3 regions of the Mesorhizobium sp. B2-3-14 genome follow, and region 2 is predicted to be linked to each of the others. Evidence: riboswitches for the same ligand, from Rfam matches in the RefSeq annotation. Region 2 holds a riboswitch; each other region holds the start of a gene.
The links. A riboswitch is a leader RNA that binds a small molecule or an ion and turns the genes downstream of it on or off. The one in region 2 is predicted to bind cobalamin.
Positions count from the first base shown of each region.

Region 1: it holds a riboswitch for cobalamin, as region 2 does, so the genes downstream of both, bluB (5,6-dimethylbenzimidazole synthase) here and FJ950_RS05970 (DUF1636 family protein) in region 2, are expected to answer to the same signal.
Region 3: it holds a riboswitch for cobalamin, as region 2 does, so the genes downstream of both, FJ950_RS03600 (aromatic ring-hydroxylating dioxygenase subunit alpha) here and FJ950_RS05970 (DUF1636 family protein) in region 2, are expected to answer to the same signal.

Region 1 is NZ_VFVP01000005.1:47,100-52,863, forward strand. It holds gene FJ950_RS14700 (pirin family protein) at 1-570, opposite strand, end outside; gene FJ950_RS14705 (DUF2277 domain-containing protein) at 610-876, opposite strand; gene FJ950_RS14710 (exodeoxyribonuclease VII small subunit) at 969-1,220, opposite strand; gene FJ950_RS14715 (histone deacetylase family protein) at 1,224-2,150, opposite strand; cobalamin riboswitch at 2,329-2,511, shown strand; partial or broken gene bluB (5,6-dimethylbenzimidazole synthase) at 2,583-3,188, shown strand; gene FJ950_RS14725 (hypothetical protein) at 3,305-4,288, opposite strand; gene FJ950_RS14730 (TetR/AcrR family transcriptional regulator) at 4,379-4,987, opposite strand; gene FJ950_RS14735 (MFS transporter) at 5,108-5,764, shown strand, end outside.
Region 2 is NZ_VFVP01000002.1:271,907-277,670, forward strand. It holds gene FJ950_RS05960 (cobaltochelatase subunit CobN) at 1-313, opposite strand, end outside; gene cobW (cobalamin biosynthesis protein CobW) at 333-1,370, opposite strand; gene FJ950_RS05970 (DUF1636 family protein) at 1,373-1,801, opposite strand; cobalamin riboswitch at 1,839-2,046, opposite strand; gene FJ950_RS05975 (winged helix-turn-helix domain-containing protein) at 2,076-3,275, opposite strand; gene FJ950_RS05980 (NADH-quinone oxidoreductase subunit A) at 3,611-3,976, shown strand; gene FJ950_RS05985 (NADH-quinone oxidoreductase subunit B) at 3,967-4,548, shown strand; gene FJ950_RS05990 (NADH-quinone oxidoreductase subunit C) at 4,553-5,155, shown strand; partial or broken gene FJ950_RS05995 (four helix bundle protein) at 5,241-5,568, shown strand; gene FJ950_RS06000 (NADH-quinone oxidoreductase subunit D) at 5,635-5,764, shown strand, end outside.
Region 3 is NZ_VFVP01000001.1:780,635-786,398, reverse strand. It holds gene FJ950_RS03605 (hybrid-cluster NAD(P)-dependent oxidoreductase) at 1-1,035, opposite strand, end outside; gene FJ950_RS03600 (aromatic ring-hydroxylating dioxygenase subunit alpha) at 1,113-2,360, opposite strand; cobalamin riboswitch at 2,472-2,674, opposite strand; gene FJ950_RS03595 (DUF680 domain-containing protein) at 3,167-3,367, shown strand; gene FJ950_RS03590 (DUF680 domain-containing protein) at 3,437-3,643, shown strand; gene FJ950_RS03585 (DUF680 domain-containing protein) at 3,714-3,962, shown strand; gene ugpC (sn-glycerol-3-phosphate ABC transporter ATP-binding protein UgpC) at 4,036-5,148, opposite strand; gene FJ950_RS03575 (alpha-glucosidase) at 5,178-5,764, opposite strand, start outside.

The DNA of each region.
Region 1 (5,764 bases), on a different contig from region 2:
TGTCTCGGAATCGGCCCGCACCGGAGACCGCAAACCCTGGAAATCACCGATGACGACGCGGCCGCAGACGCCTTCGGCGTCGATTTCGGGAAGCCGCAGCGCCGCTGTGTTCTCGAACACCGGCGCCACCTCTTCCTTGCCGTCCGGCAGAGCCAACCAGGTCTGCAGGCCGGAGATCGACATCGGCGCGCCGCGCAATTCCTGCGGCGTGCGTTCGGAGTGGACGATGCCGCGACCGGCCGTCATCAGGTTCACGTCGCCGGGTTGAATGACCATTTCGGTGCCGAGCGAATCGCGGTGCCTGATCTTGCCGTCGAACAGATAGGTCACGGTCGACAGGCCGATATGCGGGTGGGGACGGACATCGAGCGCCTGGCCCGCGCGCATGATCGCGGGACCCATTCGATCGAAGAAGATGAACGGCCCGACCAGGCGCCGCTTGGCGGTCGGCAAGGCGCGACGCACCTCGAAACCGCCAATGTCCTTGGCGTTAGGGATAACCATCAGCTCGATCTGGTCGCTGGCGAAGGCATCGCCGGCCTCAGGGTCCTTGCCGGGGAAGAAGCTCATGAACTCTCCTCGTCAGCGGTCAGTGGGCGCTTGGGCATATCAGGCGAACCGGATCGCCGCTTTTGCTTTTAATTTGGCTGCCACCTCTTCGCGATTGCGCGGATGCTGGTGGGTTTCGAGGGAATCGAGCAATTCGCGTGCGGATGCCGCGATGGCTTCGACGGCATGATCGAACGCATGCTGGTTCTTGGCAGAAGGCCGCGTCGTGCCGCTCAGCTTGCGGACAAACTGCAGTGCCGCGTCGCGGACTTCGTCGTTGGTTGCCGGCGGATCAAAATTGAACAGGGTCTTGATGTTTCTGCACATCGCTTCCGTATCTCCTCTTGTCCGTTTCAATCGGGACGAACTGTATCCTCAATGATGATCGTGTCCAAAAACCGGTAAGGCTGCTCCGGACCTCAGTCCGCGTCGAGCGGCTCGGTTCCAACCGGCTTGCCGTCGCGCGACAGCCTGATCTTCTCGACCTTGTCCTCGGCGGCCTTCAGCAGCCGGTCGCAATGAACCTTCAGCGCCTCGCCGCGCTCGTAAATCCGGATCGACTGGTCGAGCGGTACGTCGCCACGCTCCAGATCATCGACGATCTTCTCCAGTGCGTCGAGTGCCTGTTCAAAGCTCATCGCCTTGACGTCTTCGTTGATCTCACCGGTCATCATTCATCCTTTCATCAGTCGCCCGACATGGGCGGCGACCGAAAATGCCAATCCCTGCAGATCGTAGCCGCCCTCGAGCAGGCTGACGAGCCGGTTACCGCCGTGGATTGCGGCGCGCTGCATCAGCTGGCCGGTCGCCCAGTCGAAATCGTCCTCGGTCAGATTGATTTCCGCCAGCGGGTCGCGATGGTGCGCGTCGAAGCCGGCCGAAACGATAATCAGATCCGGCGCGAAATTGTCGAGTGCCGGCAGCACGCGCGACAGGAACGCATCGCGAAACACCTCGCTGCCCGTCCGAGGCGCCAGCGGCGCATTGACGATGTTGCCGGCGCCGGTCTCACTCTTCGCGCCCGTGCCGGGATAAAGCGGCATCTGGTGCGTCGAGCAATAGAGCACCGAGGGATCGTCCCAAAAAATATCCTGCGTGCCGTTGCCGTGATGCACGTCCCAGTCGACGACAGCGACACGCTCGGCGCCATGCTTCCTCTGCGCATGGCGCGCTGCGATTGCGGCCGTGTTGAAGAAGCAGAAGCCCATGGCCGTGGTCTTTTCGGCATGGTGGCCGGGCGGGCGGGCGGCGACGAAGACGTTGTCGGCGCGGCCCGCAAAGACGTCGTCGACGGCGGCATTGGCGGCACCGATCGCCGTAATCACCGCCTGCCAGCTTTTCGGGCTGGCGGTGGTGTCGGCGTCGATGCGGGCAATGCCTTCGTCGGGGATGGCGGCGCGGACACGCGCGACGAAATCGGCGGGATGCGCGTAGAGGATGGTCGCCTCGTCGCCGTGCGGTGCCTCGACGCGGTCAAGCGTGGCAAAAGCTTCGTCGTCGAGCACGCGCTCGATGGCGCGCAGGCGGTCGGGCCGCTCGGGGTGACCGGGCGGCGTGATGTGTTCGAGAAAGATCGGGTGCGTGTAGAGACGGGTGGCCATGCCCCCTATCTAGTGCCCCGGCGTCGTGATGGCCATGCGTTGCGGCTTGATCGCTGGGGAAAATCGAACCTGCGTCCATTCATGTCGCTGCGGGCATTGGCGGCGCCGGCCCTTCGGCGTAAGGTCGCAACCACTGCCTGGTGCCCGCCGGGCTGTTTGTTTTAGCGGCATTTTGCGACGCCAAGTGATTCCACTTGGCTGCAAATGCCTTGGCGGGAGAATCGGGAACACGGTTGAACTCCGTGGCGTGCCCAACGCTGTGAGGGGGACCGCGCCGGTAAATGCCACTGTCGATGACGGGAAGGCACCGGACGCGGGTCGATCCCGAGCCAGAAGACCGGCCTGGCAGGCATCGTCATCCGCATGGTCAGGCGGATGACATCGATTGCAATCGCAAGGGGACAAGCGATGCCGGAAGCTATGACCGCTCCAATGGGCGATGGATTTGACCAGATTGCGCGCGACGCTGTTTACCGCGCCATCTTCACACGGCGCGACGTCCGCAGCCATTTTACATCGGAGGCGATCGACGACGAGGTGCTGGCGCGGCTGCTGCTTGCCGCCCACCACGCGCCATCGGTCGGCTTCATGCAACCCTGGAATTTCATCGTCATTCGCGATGCCGCGCGGCGGGCGGAGGTGCGCGACCTGTTCCTGGCCGCGCGAGAACGGGAACTGCCTGAAATCGAAGCAGAACGGCAGGCGCTCTACCGCAAGCTCAAGCTGGAAGGCATTTGCGAAAGCGCGCTCAACATCTGCATCACCTGCGACCGCGAGCGCTCGAAAGGCTCGCCGCTGGGGCGCTGGCACAATCCGGAGATGGATCTCTACAGCACGGTCTGCGCGGTGCAGAATTTCTGGCTGGCCGCGCGTGCCGAAGGCGTCGGCGTCGGCTGGGTCAGCATCATCGAGGCGCAAGCGCTGAAAAGCTTGCTGGCCATTCCCGATCAAATGACGCCGATCGCCTATCTCTGCGTCGGCCGCGTTTCCGAATTCGCACCGAAGCCGGATCTCGAAACACACGGCTGGGGCCGGCGGCTGCCGTTGCCCGAGCTTATCATGAGCGAGACTTTTCGCGGACAAGGCGAAGCGCCGCTCAAATCAGCAGTGGCGCGCCTCGGTACCGCCGCCGGTGCGCCCGCGAGCCTAGCCGATCAGCGCGTCGCGCCGGCCGTGCCCCAGCGCGAACCGCCGAAAGTGGAGAGCGCCTTGTCCTTGAGTTCCCTGAACTTCGACGAGGCTTCGGCCAGCCTGGCGTCCCAGGCGGCATCGGGCACCTGACCCTCGATAGTCTTGAAATAGACCTGCATCAGGCAGGCAATGGCGAACGGCTCAATGAAGGCCGCCTTGAAAGCCCAGGCAAAGACGATTGCCAGCACGAAAGCCCAGCCGGCGAGCTGCCCGGGCATGACGTAAAGAATAGCGGCTGCCGGAGCCAGCATCAGCAGGAAAATCACGAACGACACGCCCCACATGATGACCCCTAGCCAGACGGCATTCTTGACCATGGTCTTGCCGTTCTGGGCGTAGAGCACAACGCCTTGGCGCGCGGTTTCGAACGGCGAGGACGAACTGATGCGAATGTTGTAGCCGAGAATGATCTCGTCGACATAGGTCAGCGACAGGCGAATCACCGTGTTGAGGAACGAAACCAGGCCGCTCAGGCCAGGAATGGGCAGGAAGGCCGCGATGCCGCCGAGCAGGCCGGTGATGGCGTGTATGGCGCCCTTGACCAATTGATCGACGACGAAAAGGATGTTGGCCTCGGCAAAACGCTCGGTCACGACCTCTTTCGCGTAGGCGATCTGGTTCTGGCCGTCGGGAATATCATTGCCGTCGATCAGATGCACCATGACGGCGATATGGCCCGCCTTGACGACGTAGAGAATGTATTCGCGGATCCAGTAGACGGCGATCGAGACGATGCCGAAACCGACCACGCCGCCCCACATCGCAAAAGACAATGGTCCGTCGGGATCGGTAGAAATATGGCCGACGCCATAGCCGACGGAGGCGCCGGTGCCGGTGGCCACGATGTAGGCCAGCGTGATGCCGAAATAGACGATCATGCGAAAGACAATGAAAGGCCAGGTCCGCATCATGATGGACACCGACCTGCCGATATCGAAATCCCACACGCCCCGAATCTCCCCTCAGAGATGGCTGCGGAGGATGCGCTCAAACCGGCTATTGTCAATTGCAGGCAGTGGCGGGACTGCCATGGCGGTTCATCTTGAAAGCGCTTCCGGCTTTTTCAGCAGGCCTTCGAGCAATTGCTTGAACGCGGCCACCACCATCTTCGATGTCGCTTCGGGATCTTGCGAATTGGCGATGCGCTGCGCGGCCTGGCTGCTCGCCCCATTGATCAGCCGCGCTGCCGACTCCGGGTCGACGCCGGGGACGACCACCCCTTCCCGCTGCAGCGCTGTCAGATGATCGGTCATTGAACCGACGCAGGCATTGGCATTCGACCACAGTGCCGGATCGCCCAGCACAGCCGGACCATCCCGGAACATGATGCGCTGGATTTCCGGCTCCAGCGCCATTTCGATATAGGTGGTGCATTCGTCGACGAAATGCTGCCAGCGGGTCGGCGCCCGCGACGCGACCTCATTCACCCGGGCCGCCATTTCCGCGTCGATTTCGGCGATAACCGCCTCAAGCAGTCCCTTCTTGTCGCCGAAGTGATGATAAAGGGCGCCGCGCGTCAGCCCGGCCGACGCGGTGAAATCATCCATCGACGCTTCGGCATAGCCAATGGTGCCGAAAGCCTGGCGCGCCGCGGCGATCAGCTTGGCGCGTGTCTCGGCGATCATCTCCTTGCGCGGTCGATGCATGCTTCTGGCCTTACTTACATACGCTCCGTATGCCAATTGACATACGCGACGTATGCTCTATTTAACACTTATACGTCTCGTATGTAATTGTCGAATCGCCCCTTGTCGAGGAACAGGATCATGCAAAACCCCTATTCGGAAATCTTTCGCGCGCCCGGAGCCAGGGGCTTTGCCGCCGCCGGCTTCATGGCGCGCCTGCCGATCGCCATGGCGCCGATCGGCATCGTGGCGATGCTGTCGCAGACGCGTGGCGAATACTGGCTGGCGGGTGCGGTTTCGGCGACATTCGCCTTGGCCAATGCCTTCCTGGCGCCGCAAATATCGAGGTTGGTCGACCGCCTCGGCCAGACGCGGGTTGTCGTACCCACCACCATCATCTCCGTGCTCGCATTCGCGGCCCTGATCGCATCGGCCAATCAAGACTGGCCGGTATGGACGCTGTTCGCGTCGGCGCTGCTGGCCGCGGCAATGCCAAGCATGCCGGCCATGGTGCGGGCGCGCTGGACCGAGATTTTCCGGGGCCGGTCCGAGATGAACACCGCCTTCGCCTTCGAGTCGGCGGCGGACGAACTGGTCTATATCGCCGGCGCATCGCTATCTGTGGGCCTCAGCGCCGCGCTGTTCCCGGAAGCGGGCGTGCTCGTCAGCACGCTGTTCCTCGCCTTGGGCTCGATAGCCTTCGTTCTGCAGCGTTCGACCGAGCCGCAAGTGCGGCCGGTGGACCATGGCTCCAGCGGCTCGGCAATCCGCCTGGGGCCGGTTCAAATCATCACCTTC
Region 2 (5,764 bases):
GGGCAATCACCGCCAGTTGGTCGCAGCCATAGCGCCACCAGTCGTAGCCGCCGAGGATGCGCACCAGGATGATTTTGGCGTGGCGGGCGACGCTGTCTATCCAGAGGTCGACGGACATGGGATGGCGCAGGTCGCGCAGTGCGGCCAGCCGCATCGAGGGCAGGCGACCGGCATCGGCCTTCCACGCCGCGGCCAGTCCGGCGAGATCGCTGTCGGTGAAGGACAGGGCCACGATATCCGCCGGCGCCTGCCTGAGGTCGACGGGCTCGGCGAGATCGTCGAGCGAGGCGGAGGTCGTGGTGAGGATGTGCATCGCGGCCCGGGCCTGAAAATCAGCCGGCGAGGATACGTTCGATCGCCGGGCGGTTCAGCCCCTTGAGGCCAATGACGACGAGGCGCGAGCGGCGGTCGTCCCCGGCGGTCCAGGCGCGGTCGTAGTAATGATTGACGCGCGGGCCGACGGCCTGCAGCAGGAGCCGCATCGGTTTGCCGCCGACCTCGACGAAGCCTTTCACGCGCAGCACGTTTTCCTGTTCGGCGGCCGCGGCGACGCGCTTTGCCAGCTCGTCGGGATTGGCGATCGAGGGAATGTCGACGATGAACGTGTCGAAGTCGTCATGCTCGTGATCGAATGCGCCGTCATGGTGGGACTTGCGGTTCTCGATGTCGTCCTCGACGGCGAGACCGAGCCCGAGCAGCACCGAGGGATCGACCTTGCCATGAGACGTCGGCACGATCTTCACGGCGCGGGCGGAGTGTTCGTTGATAATGGCGTTGGCGCGGGCTGAACCGGCGGCATCCATCAGGTCGCTCTTCGACAGGATGATCAGGTCGGCGCAGGCAATCTGGTCCTCGAACACTTCCTCGACCGGATCGTCATGGTCGAGGCTCTCGTCCTGCGCGCGCTGCGCCTGCAGGGCGTCCATGTCATTGGCGACGCGGCCTTCCGCCAGTGCGGGACCGTCGACCACGGCGATGACGCCATCGACCGTTACGCGGCTCTTCACCGTCGGCCACTGGAAAGCCTGGACCAGCGGTTTGGGCAGAGCGAGGCCCGAGGTTTCGATCAGGATATGGTCGACCTTCGGCGTCAGCGACAGGATCTTGTCGAGCGCCGGCACAAAATCGTCGGCCACGGTGCAGCAGATACAGCCATTGGCCAGTTCGACGATGTTTTCCTCTGGGCAGGTGTCGATGCCGCATCCCTTGAGGATCTCGCCGTCGATGCCGATGTCGCCGAACTCGTTGACGATGATGGCGATCCGCTTGCCGCCGGCATTTTCCAGGAGATGGCGGACCAGTGTCGTCTTGCCGGCGCCGAGGAAGCCGGTGACGACGGTGCAGGGAACGCGGGACAGAGATGTTGTCATGATCAGTCTTTCAGCATGTCGAGGGGAGGGATGCGGGCAACGAGGCCGCGCTTGAGGCTATCGGGCCTGCCCCGCCAGGGAATGAGGCCGTCGCTCGAGGTGGCGAAGAGTTTCGCGCCGGTGACGAGATCGGCGCCGCTGGTCGTGGTTAGATCGCCGAACACATAGCTCCAGCAGCCGTCGCGCAGGACCGCGGCGCTCAGCCGGCGCTTGCAATTGCCGAGGCATTCGACCGTGCGGATGCGAATGTTCTCGCCCGAGGCGGCTTGGCGCGTATCTTCGGCCAAAAGTTCGCCGGCCCGGGGATGGGCATCGGAGCCGGTCTCGTCGCGACAGGAAGCGCAGACGATGACCGTGATGCCGGCCAGGGGATGATCCCCGCCGGACGAAATGTCGGTTGTTTCAGCCGAAAAACTGCTGTCGCGATCCACATCAGGCTCCTTGCCCGGAAAACCCGCCAGGCGATCGGATTCTTGCATTCCAGACGGCAGGTCTCCTGGCTCGCGGGTCATCGCCTTGGGTAGCCGCCTTCCCGGGACAATCCCAGTGGCTTTCGGCCTTGGCTCTTCGCTCACAGTTGCGGGGACAGCCGCGGATTTGGGATCTTCAATCCCGCACCGCATTCCCTCTTGGCTCCTCCCTTTGCCGAGAGGAGACCGTCTGGATGGGATTTAGGCTCTTGCGGGCAGCGGTGTCAACGCGAGCTTACGACACCGCGATGTCGGACAGCGCCGGGCCGAGATCGCCGGCAGGCGTTATTTCCATGCGCTCGAGGCCAAGCCAGCCCTGCATCTGCTTCAATTCCTCGAAGAGTTGAGCCGCAGTCTCCGCCGGTGCGTTGGCCTGCGCATAGGCCGCATGGACACGCAGGACACTGGCCGGCCGGTCAGCCTTGAGGTCGACGCGCGCCACGATCCTGTCGCCGAGCAGGAAAGGCAGGACATAGTAGCCGTATTGGCGCTTGTCGGCCGGCGTGTAGATTTCGATGCGGTAATGGAAGTCGAACAGCCGCTCCGAGCGCGAACGCTCGAAGACGACCGGATCGAACGGCGCCAGCAGAGCGCGGGCCTCGATCTTGCGCGGGATACGGGCGTCCTTGTGAAGGTAAGCCGGCTTGTCCCAGCCCTCGACACGGACCGGCAGCAAGTCGCCGAGTTCGACCAGTTCCTCCAGCCGGCCTTTCATGTCGGCCGGCGAGAGCCGAAAATAATCGCGCAGGTCGCCTGATGTCGCCACGCCATGGGCACGGGCGGAAATGCGCAGCAATTCGCGGTGCGCGTCCTCAGGTGTCGGTACCGGCAGATCGAGGATCGCCTGCGGCAGCACGCGCTCCGGCAGGTCGTAAAAGCGCTCGAAGCCGCGCCGGTGCGCGGTGGTGATGCGCCCGGCCCAGAACAGCCATTCGAAGGCGTGCTTGGCATGGCTCCAACCCCACCAGCCACCGGAGCCTTTCTGGCCTTCGAGCGCCGAAGCGGCGATCGGCCCGCGCGCGACGACCTCGCGGTAGATCTCTTCTATATAGGCGGCGTGCTCGCGGCCCCATTTGGCCAGCCCCAGATACATTTCATCGCCTTGCTCGGCGCGCTGCATGCGCCAGCGCATCAGTGGGTAGGTCCCGACCGGCAGGAACGAGGCTTCATGCGCCCAATATTCGAAGACGGTGCGCTTGCGCGTTACGGCGGCGTTGTCGAGCAAAGCGAGGGGATAGGGGCCGAGACGCGAATAGAGCGGCATGTAATGAGCGCGCACCACCGCACTGACGGAATCGATCTGCAACAGGCCGGTGCGGGACAGAACGCGGGCGAAATGGCGGCGGTCCGGCGTGCCGGCGGGGCGGGGATCGAGAAATCCCTGGGCGGCGAGGGCGATGCGCCGGGCGGCGGCAAGCGAGATCTTTTCCTTCATGCGTATGCGTCCCTGATGGACCTGTCTGGCGTCATTGCCCGGCGTGATTCCCGTCCATGCTAGCAGGGTTTTGGCGGCAACCCTGTCAGGAGATAAAAGTGGAGTAAAAAGCGAAGGAAATCAAACAGGAGCGGATGGGACCAGTTTCTCCCGGAATGCCGTCCAGCTCGGTGTTTTGAACAAGGTTTGACTTGCTTCGCTGGAAGTGCTGCGCTAACCCTCGCCGCGTTGCAGCATAGGCCCCTTAAAACGGTTCAGCGGTTAATCTGTCACGCTTCCGCATTAAGGTTCGGTGCTGTAGTCAAAGTGGATTGGCGCCAACGGAAAGCCGCTGCATGAACGCACTTCTCAGTTCGTACCTGCCCATCGTCCTGTTTATCGGCGTGGCACTGGTCGTCGGCCTGGCGCTGCTGGCGGCTCCGTTCCTGGTGGCGTATCGCAACCCCGATCCCGAAAAGCTTTCCGCCTACGAGTGCGGTTTCAACTCGTTCGACGATGCCCGCATGAAATTCGACATCCGCTTCTACCTGGTGTCGATCCTGTTCATTATATTCGACCTGGAAGTTGCCTTCCTCTTCCCCTGGGCAGTGTCCTTCTCGAAGATCGGCATGCTCGGTTTCTGGTCAATGATGGTGTTTTTGGCAGTGCTGACCATCGGCTTTGCCTATGAATGGAAAAAAGGAGCGCTGGAATGGGATTGAACGACAGTTCAGGCACCCTCGTCGCGCCGAAGCCCAAAGGTATTATCGACCCCAACACCGGCAGGCCGGTAGGGGAGGACGATCCCTTCTTCCTCGAAATCAACAATGAGCTTGCCGACAAGGGTTTTCTGGTCACCTCGACCGAGGCGCTGATCACCTGGGCGCGCAGCGGCTCGCTGATGTTCATGACCTTCGGTCTGGCTTGCTGCGCGGTCGAGATGATCCACACCTCGATGCCGCGCTACGATTCGGAGCGGTTCGGTGTCGCGCCGCGCGCGTCTCCGCGCCAGTCCGACATCATGATCGTCGCCGGCACGCTGACCAACAAGATGGCACCGGCGCTGCGCAAGGTCTACGACCAGATGCCGGAGCCGCGCTACGTCATCTCGATGGGCTCCTGCGCCAATGGCGGCGGCTACTATCACTATTCCTATTCGGTGGTGCGTGGCTGCGACCGGGTTGTGCCGGTCGACATCTATGTGCCCGGCTGCCCGCCGAGCGCCGAAGCCCTGCTCTACGGCATTCTTCTGCTGCAGAAGAAGATCCGCCGCACCGGCACGATCGAACGGTAAATCCATGGCCGCCTCCTTAAGCGAACTGTCGACCTATCTCGGCGAGAAGCTGCCTGGCCGCTTCGGCCATGCGGTATTCGCCTATGGCGAGCTCACCGTTCACGTCGAGCCTCAAAACCTGATCGAGGTGATGACCTTCCTGCGCGACGATGCGCGCTGCCAGTTCATCTCGATCATCGATGTCTGCGGTGCCGACTACCCGTCGCGGGCCAAGCGCTTCGACGTCGTCTATCACCTGCTTTCGCCGAAGCAGAATGTGCGCATTCGCATCAAGGTGCAGACCGACGAGGAGACGATGGTGCCTTCGATCACCGGCGTCTATCCTGGCGCCGACTGGTTCGAGCGCGAAACCTACGATCTCTATGGCGTGCTGTTTTCGGGCCACCCGGACCTGCGCCGCCTGCTGACGGACTACGGTTTCGAAGGCCATCCGCTGCGCAAGGATTTCCCGCTGACCGGTTTCGTCGAAGTGCGTTACGACGACGAAGCCAAGCGCGTCATCTACGAGCCGGTGGAACTGAAGCAGGAATTCAGGAACTTTGACTTTTTGAGCCCCTGGGAGGGAACCGACTATGTCCTGCCCGGCGACGAAAAAGCGAAACAGTGAGTAGGGAAGTAGTGAGTAGTCAGTAGGAGAAAAGTTGGAGCGACGGATCGAATCTTATCGCGACTTGAAGGTGTGGCAATCAGCGATGACGCTCGCTGAAGACTGTTACCGCCACACTAAGGACTTCCCGAAAGAAGAGATCTACGGCATGACCTCTCAGATGCGCCGATCGGCGGTTTCGATCGCAGCGAATGTCGCGGAGGGATACGGTCGGGAAAACAGAGGTTCGTTCGTTCAATTTTTGCGCATGGCGCAAGGTTCGTTGAAGGAACTGGAAACGCACATACTACCTGGCATGCCGGGTCGGCTTGCTGCGAAAAGACAATGAGATTGAACTGCTGCTGCGATGCGAAGAGATTGGAAAAATGATGAGATCTCTTATCCGAACGGTGCAGGCCAAGCAGGCGGAATGAAGCAGGCATTGAGATTGATGATCACTACTCACTACTCACTACTGACTCTTCGCCAGAGGCGCCAGAATGGCTGAAACCTCCGTCCGCAACTTTAACATCAACTTCGGACCTCAACACCCTGCGGCGCACGGCGTTTTGCGCCTCGTGCTGGAGTTGGACGGCGAAGTCGTCGACCGCGTCGATCCGCATATCGGGC
Region 3 (5,764 bases), on a different contig from region 2:
CTCATGATCGAGGATGCCGCCATTGTGGCTCATCTCGACGCTGCCGGAGACTTTCTTCACTTTGCAAGTTCCGCACAGGCCGAATTCGCAGGCGGCCGGTATTCGCACGCCCGAGGCGCGCGCCGTCTGCAGCACGGTCTGGCCGGCGACACAGTCGGCGTCGACATCCGAAAGCGCGAAGCGGATCGGCGTCGCGGCTTCGACGCAAATCGCCGCGCCGTCTTCAGCCGGCGAGGCAAACGGCGCTGGGATTTCCTCCATCGCCGGCGCGGCAAAGCTCTCTTGATGGTATTTTGCCATGTCGAACCCGGCGGCCTCCAGCATGCCGCGCACGGCGCGCATGAAAGGGTCGGGGCCGCAGCAGAAGATTTCGCGTTCGCGGAAATCGGGCGCCAGGAGCGGCAGCCGGATGGCGTCGATGCGGCCCATATGGCCGTACCAGCCCTCGCGGCTCGACCGCTCCTCGATCATGAAGCCGAGCGACAGCCCCGGCATATGGCCGCCGAGCAGTTCGAGTTCCTTGCGAAAGATGATCTCTTCCGGGCGCCGCGCGCAATTGACGAAGCCGACATCGGTCCATGGCGCGCAGTCGTTCAGCCAGCGCAGCATCGACATCATCGGCGTCACGCCCGAACCGGCCGAGATGAACAGGTATTTCGCCGCCGGGTGGCTGTGCAGCGAAAAGTCGCCGCCCGGTCCATAGGCCTTGACGTGCGAGCCGGGCGTCAGGTGATCGAACATCCAGCGTGTGCCGACGCTGCCCGCCTGCGCCTTCACCGTCACCGCGATCGAGAATGGCCGTGACGGCGATGATGACAGCGTGTAGGTGCGCATCAGCGGGCCGTCCGGTGTCGGCAATTCCAGCGTCACGAACTGGCCCGGCTTGTAGCGGAACCAGGTCTGGTTGTCGGAGCGGAAGGTGAAGGTCTTGACGTCGGGCGCCTCGTCGCTGACGCCGGTTACTTCCAGCACCTGCAGCCTGTCGTTCCACGGCGCCATCTGGTCGAGGTGGCGATAGAGGCCAAGATCAGTCATGGCGTTCATCCCTGCATACCTTTCATTTTGGGCGTGTCGTGATCCCAAAGCCGCTGCACAGTTTTGGCCGACATGCGCTAGGCGACACTGCGCAGAGCAGGCCGGCCGTCTTCGGAAAGCCGTGGGCCGATAAAGCGCGCGTACCAGTCGACGAACTGGATGACGCCGCCCTCGTGCAGCTCCGAATAGGGACCGGGCTCGTAGGCCGGCGACAGGATGCCGAAGGCATTTTCCTCGACGATGCGGCGGTCCTGGTCGTTGGTCTCGGTCCAGACATGGGTGAGTTCGGCGAGATCGTAGTCGACGCCTTCCACGGCATCCTTGTGGACCAGCCATTTGGTCGTAACCGCTGTTTCCGTGGCGCTGACCGGCAGCACGCGGAACGTCACCGCATGATCCACGAGGATATGGTTCCAGGTTGTCGGGTAGTGATAGTGCATCAGCGTGCCGATCCGGTCGGCCGAGACGCTGTCGGACAGGTTCTTCTTCACCGCCCGCTTGCCGGTCATCGTGTAGCTCTGGGCATCGCGCAGCAGCGGCGCGCGGGTGGCGCGGTATTGTCCGGCCGGGTCGATGCGAAACTTGCTGGGCAGGCCAACAGCTTCGCACTTCGCCCAGTGGGCCAGCATCTCCGGATCGCTGTCGGCGCCTTGCACGCCGGTCACGGTCGGCGCTTCCGGGAAGGTCTTGCACAGCTCAGGATGGTTGCCCGCGCAATGGTAGCATTCGCGGTTGTTTTCCCAGACCAGCTTCCAGTTGCCCTTCTCGATGATCGTGCTCTCGAAGGCGATCTTGGCCTCGCTCAGCCGGTGCGGCTGGAGATAGGGCTCGATCATCGCCTGCATCGGCGCGAAGTCGGCGGGCTCCTTGGCCAGGCAGATGAAGACATAGCCGGCGACGCTTTCGCAGGCGACCGGCTTGAGCCCGAACTGGCTCTTGTCGAACCCATCGGCCATCTGGCGGGCGAACAGCAGCCGGCCGTCGAGTTCGTAGGTCCACTGGTGATAGGGACACACCAGTTTGGCGGCCATGCCCTTGTCGGTGTTGCAGACGCGGCTGCCGCGATGGCGGCAGGAATTGTGGAAAGCGTTGATCTTGCCCTGCTGATCGCGCACCAGCACGACCGGATAGTCGCCGATCTGCACGGTGATGAAGCTGCCCGGCTTGGGCAACTCGCAATCATGGCCGATGAACAGCCAGTCGCGATACCAGATCAGTTCCATGTCAAGCTTGAAGTAGTCCGGGTCGGTATAGAAGGGCTGTTCCAGCGAAAGGCCCTGTCTGCGGCCGTTCAAAAGCCTCAGCATGTCGTTGCGCGCGTCCATGTCCTGTCCTCATTTTCAAGGACTGAACTGGTGGTGATGGAGGAAGGACTGGGCGCAAGCCGGCGAAGCCGGACAACACCATCCGCCCCTTGACCGCCCACCGCGATCAGTCGAGTTCTAGCGATCTCGGGCTGGTTTCCGGGCTCTGGAGTTGTCCTGGCGGACCATCGCGACACCTTCCCAGGCTTTCGCCCAGTGGTCTCCCGTTGCGACTTGAACTCCACCACCGTTGCGGGGGCAGCGCCGGAATCTGACCGGCTTCCCAATTCTCCGCTCCGTCGTCACGCAGCGGCACCTGAGATCGCTCGATCTAATCACGACAGGGTTTGCGACATCGGCACGAAAGCGACATCGCATCCATGCGGCGCGACACGTACGCGGGATCGTCCCGGCGCGGTTGCAGCGGGGGAATCGCCTCTTCTCGCCAGGCGCGCGGGCACAGTTTTCGACCCTCAGCCGGGCCGGAAAAGGGTTAATGGTTTCGAAAAGTGACTATTAGCAGAGTCTAAAATCGAACCGAACGGTTCGTTTCTGTTGACGGTGCGTGCAGGACGGTGTGAACGCCCAGCCTTCCGACACAGTTGGTGATCGGGTTATGATCTCAGACAACTATTTGATATCAAACGGAAAAATAAGACATGTAGAAGGCGTTGGTACAATTTCAAGTGGTGGAGTCATGGTCCACGCTGAACAACTTCGTGATTGGAAACGGCAAGGGGGCTCTCCCACATCGGGGCTGTCCGAACGACGCGATTTAATCCCAAGACACGCCGCTAGACGGACGGGAAAAATACTGGAGTACAAAAATGAAAAAGATCATTCTCACTGCCGCCGCCCTTCTGGCTATTTCCGGCAGCGCCTTCGCTAGCAGCGACCATTATGGTTCGAACGCCGCGACCCCCACGGCTACTGTCGACAGCTCCTACACCGCTTCGACTAAGAAGTCGGAGCCGGCTGCCCAGACGCCTGTGACGGGCGCCGACCACAACCTCTTCGGCAACAATTAATAGCGATCCCCGGCACGCGGCGGGTGACCCTGCCGCGCTGGTGGACCCTACAAATTCAGGAGTATTAAAATGAACAAGATCCTCATTGCTGCCGCTGCCGTTCTGGCTCTCTCCGGCAGCGCTTTCGCCGGCAGCGACAACTATGGCTCCAACGGCGCCAACCAGGCTGCTGCCGCTTCGACCGACAATTCGAACACCGCGTCGATCGGCAAGTCGGCTCCGGCCACCTCGGCGCCTGTCCAGCAGGGCAGCGACCGCAACCTCTTCGGCCATTAACGGCCATCCCACGGCCGGTGGGCTCTGGCCCGCCGGTCCGCGGGACTTCCAAAATTCAGGAGTACCTAAAATGAACAAGATCCTCATTGCCGCCGCCGCCGTTCTGGCCGTCTCCGGCAGCGCCTTCGCCGGCAGCGACAATTATGGCTCCAACGGCGTCAACCAGCCCACTGCTTCGTCGACTGTCAATGTCGATACGTCGCATACAGGTGCGATCCGCAACAGCGATTCGCCTGTCTACAAGCTGCTCAACTCGTCCGGCGACGTGCAGAAGCCGGCCCATCAGGGTGCCGATCGCAATCTCTTCGGCAACAACTAACCAGCCTGTGCAGACAAGAACAGCGGCGGGCCAGGCCCGCCGCTCTTGTTCTTTCATTACCGGACGGCCGTCTTCAGGCCGCCTTTGCTTCCGCTTCGTGGAGGGCAAAGGAGCGACCATCGGCATCGAAGATATGGAGATCGCCGGCATTGGCGGTCAGCCGCAGCGTCGAGCCGCGCTTGACCTCGACATTGCCCGGCAGCTTGGTCACCAGCGGCAGGTCGGCCCGGCCGATATCGACATAGACCAGCTGGACCTCGCCAAGCTGTTCGAGATAATCGACGGTCCCCTCGAACAGATAATCCGCACCGCTGGCGATCGCGAGATCTTCCGGCCGTACGCCGAAGCTGACCGCCGCTCCCTTTGCCGAAGCAGGTGTCGCGATCGGCACCGTCGCCTTGCGGCCGCCGACATGGCTGACGATGGTCGGATTGCCCGTCTTGTCGACCGTCGCCGGCAGGATGTTCATGGCCGGCGAGCCGATGAACTGGGCGACGAAGAGGTTGCCGGGGTTCTTGTAGAGTTCCATGGGCGTGCCGACCTGCTCGATGTGCCCGTCCTTCAGCACGACGATGCGGTCGGCCAGCGTCATCGCCTCGACCTGGTCGTGCGTGACGTAGATCATGGTCGTGTTGGGCATCGATTCCTTGAGCTTGGCGATCTCGATGCGCGTCGCAACGCGCAATGCGGCGTCAAGGTTCGACAGCGGTTCGTCGAACAGGAACACCTTCGGATTGCGCACGATGGCGCGGCCGATGGCGACGCGCTGCCGCTGGCCGCCCGACATCGCCTTGGGCAGACGGTCGAGATATTTGGTCAGCTGCAGGATCTCGGCGGCTTGCCGAACCCTTTTGTCGATCTCGGCCTTGCTTTCCCCACCGATCTTCATCGAGAAGGCCATGTTGTCGTAGACGGTCATGTGGGGGTAGAGGGCATAGGACTGGAACACCATGGCGATGCCGCGCTTCGAGGGTGGCACGTCGTTGACCACCTGGCCGTCGATCTTGAGTTCACCCGACGTGATTTCCTCGAGCCCGGCGATCGAGCGCAGCAAGGTCGACTTGCCGCAGCCCGACGGGCCGACGAAGACTATGAACTCGCCCGATTTGATGTCGAGGTCAATGCCGTGGAGAATGTTAAGATTGCCATAGGACTTCTTCACTTGTCTCAAATTGACATCGGCCATTGGTTTCCTCCAGTGATTCCTCGGATGTTTCAGCCTATGCGTCCGAACCAGGCGCCATAGCCGCCGAGCTCGACCGACCCGGTGCTCGCCTGCCCGGAGAGCCCGTGTCCCGGCAAAGGTTGCAGGGTTCGGTTGCCGAGGTCAACCTTCGCCGGCCTTGCGCCCAGATTGAAGACGCAGACGATCTCCTCATTGCCCGACCGGCGGGTGAAGGCGACGGTGTCGCCCTGGCTTTCGATGAAGGCGATGTCCCCCTTGGCCAGCGCCGGATGGGCGCGGCGGAAAGAAAGAAAGCGCCGGTAATGCTCAAGCAGGGAGGTTTCGTCGCCTTGCTGCACGTTGACCGCCTGCGGCAGATGCTCGGCCGGTACCGGCAACCAGGGTTTTGCCTGGGAGAAGCCGCCATTCCTTGCATTGCCATCCCACACCATGGGCGTGCGGCAGCCGTCGCGGCCCTTGAATTCAGGCCAGAAACGGATGCCGTAGGGATCCTGCAGATCCTCGAAGCGCAGGTCGGCCTCGCCGAGGCCGAGTTCTTCGCCCTGGTAGATGCAGACCGAACCGCGCAGCGACATCAGCAATGCCGAGATGACCTTGAGATAGGCCGACGGGTCCG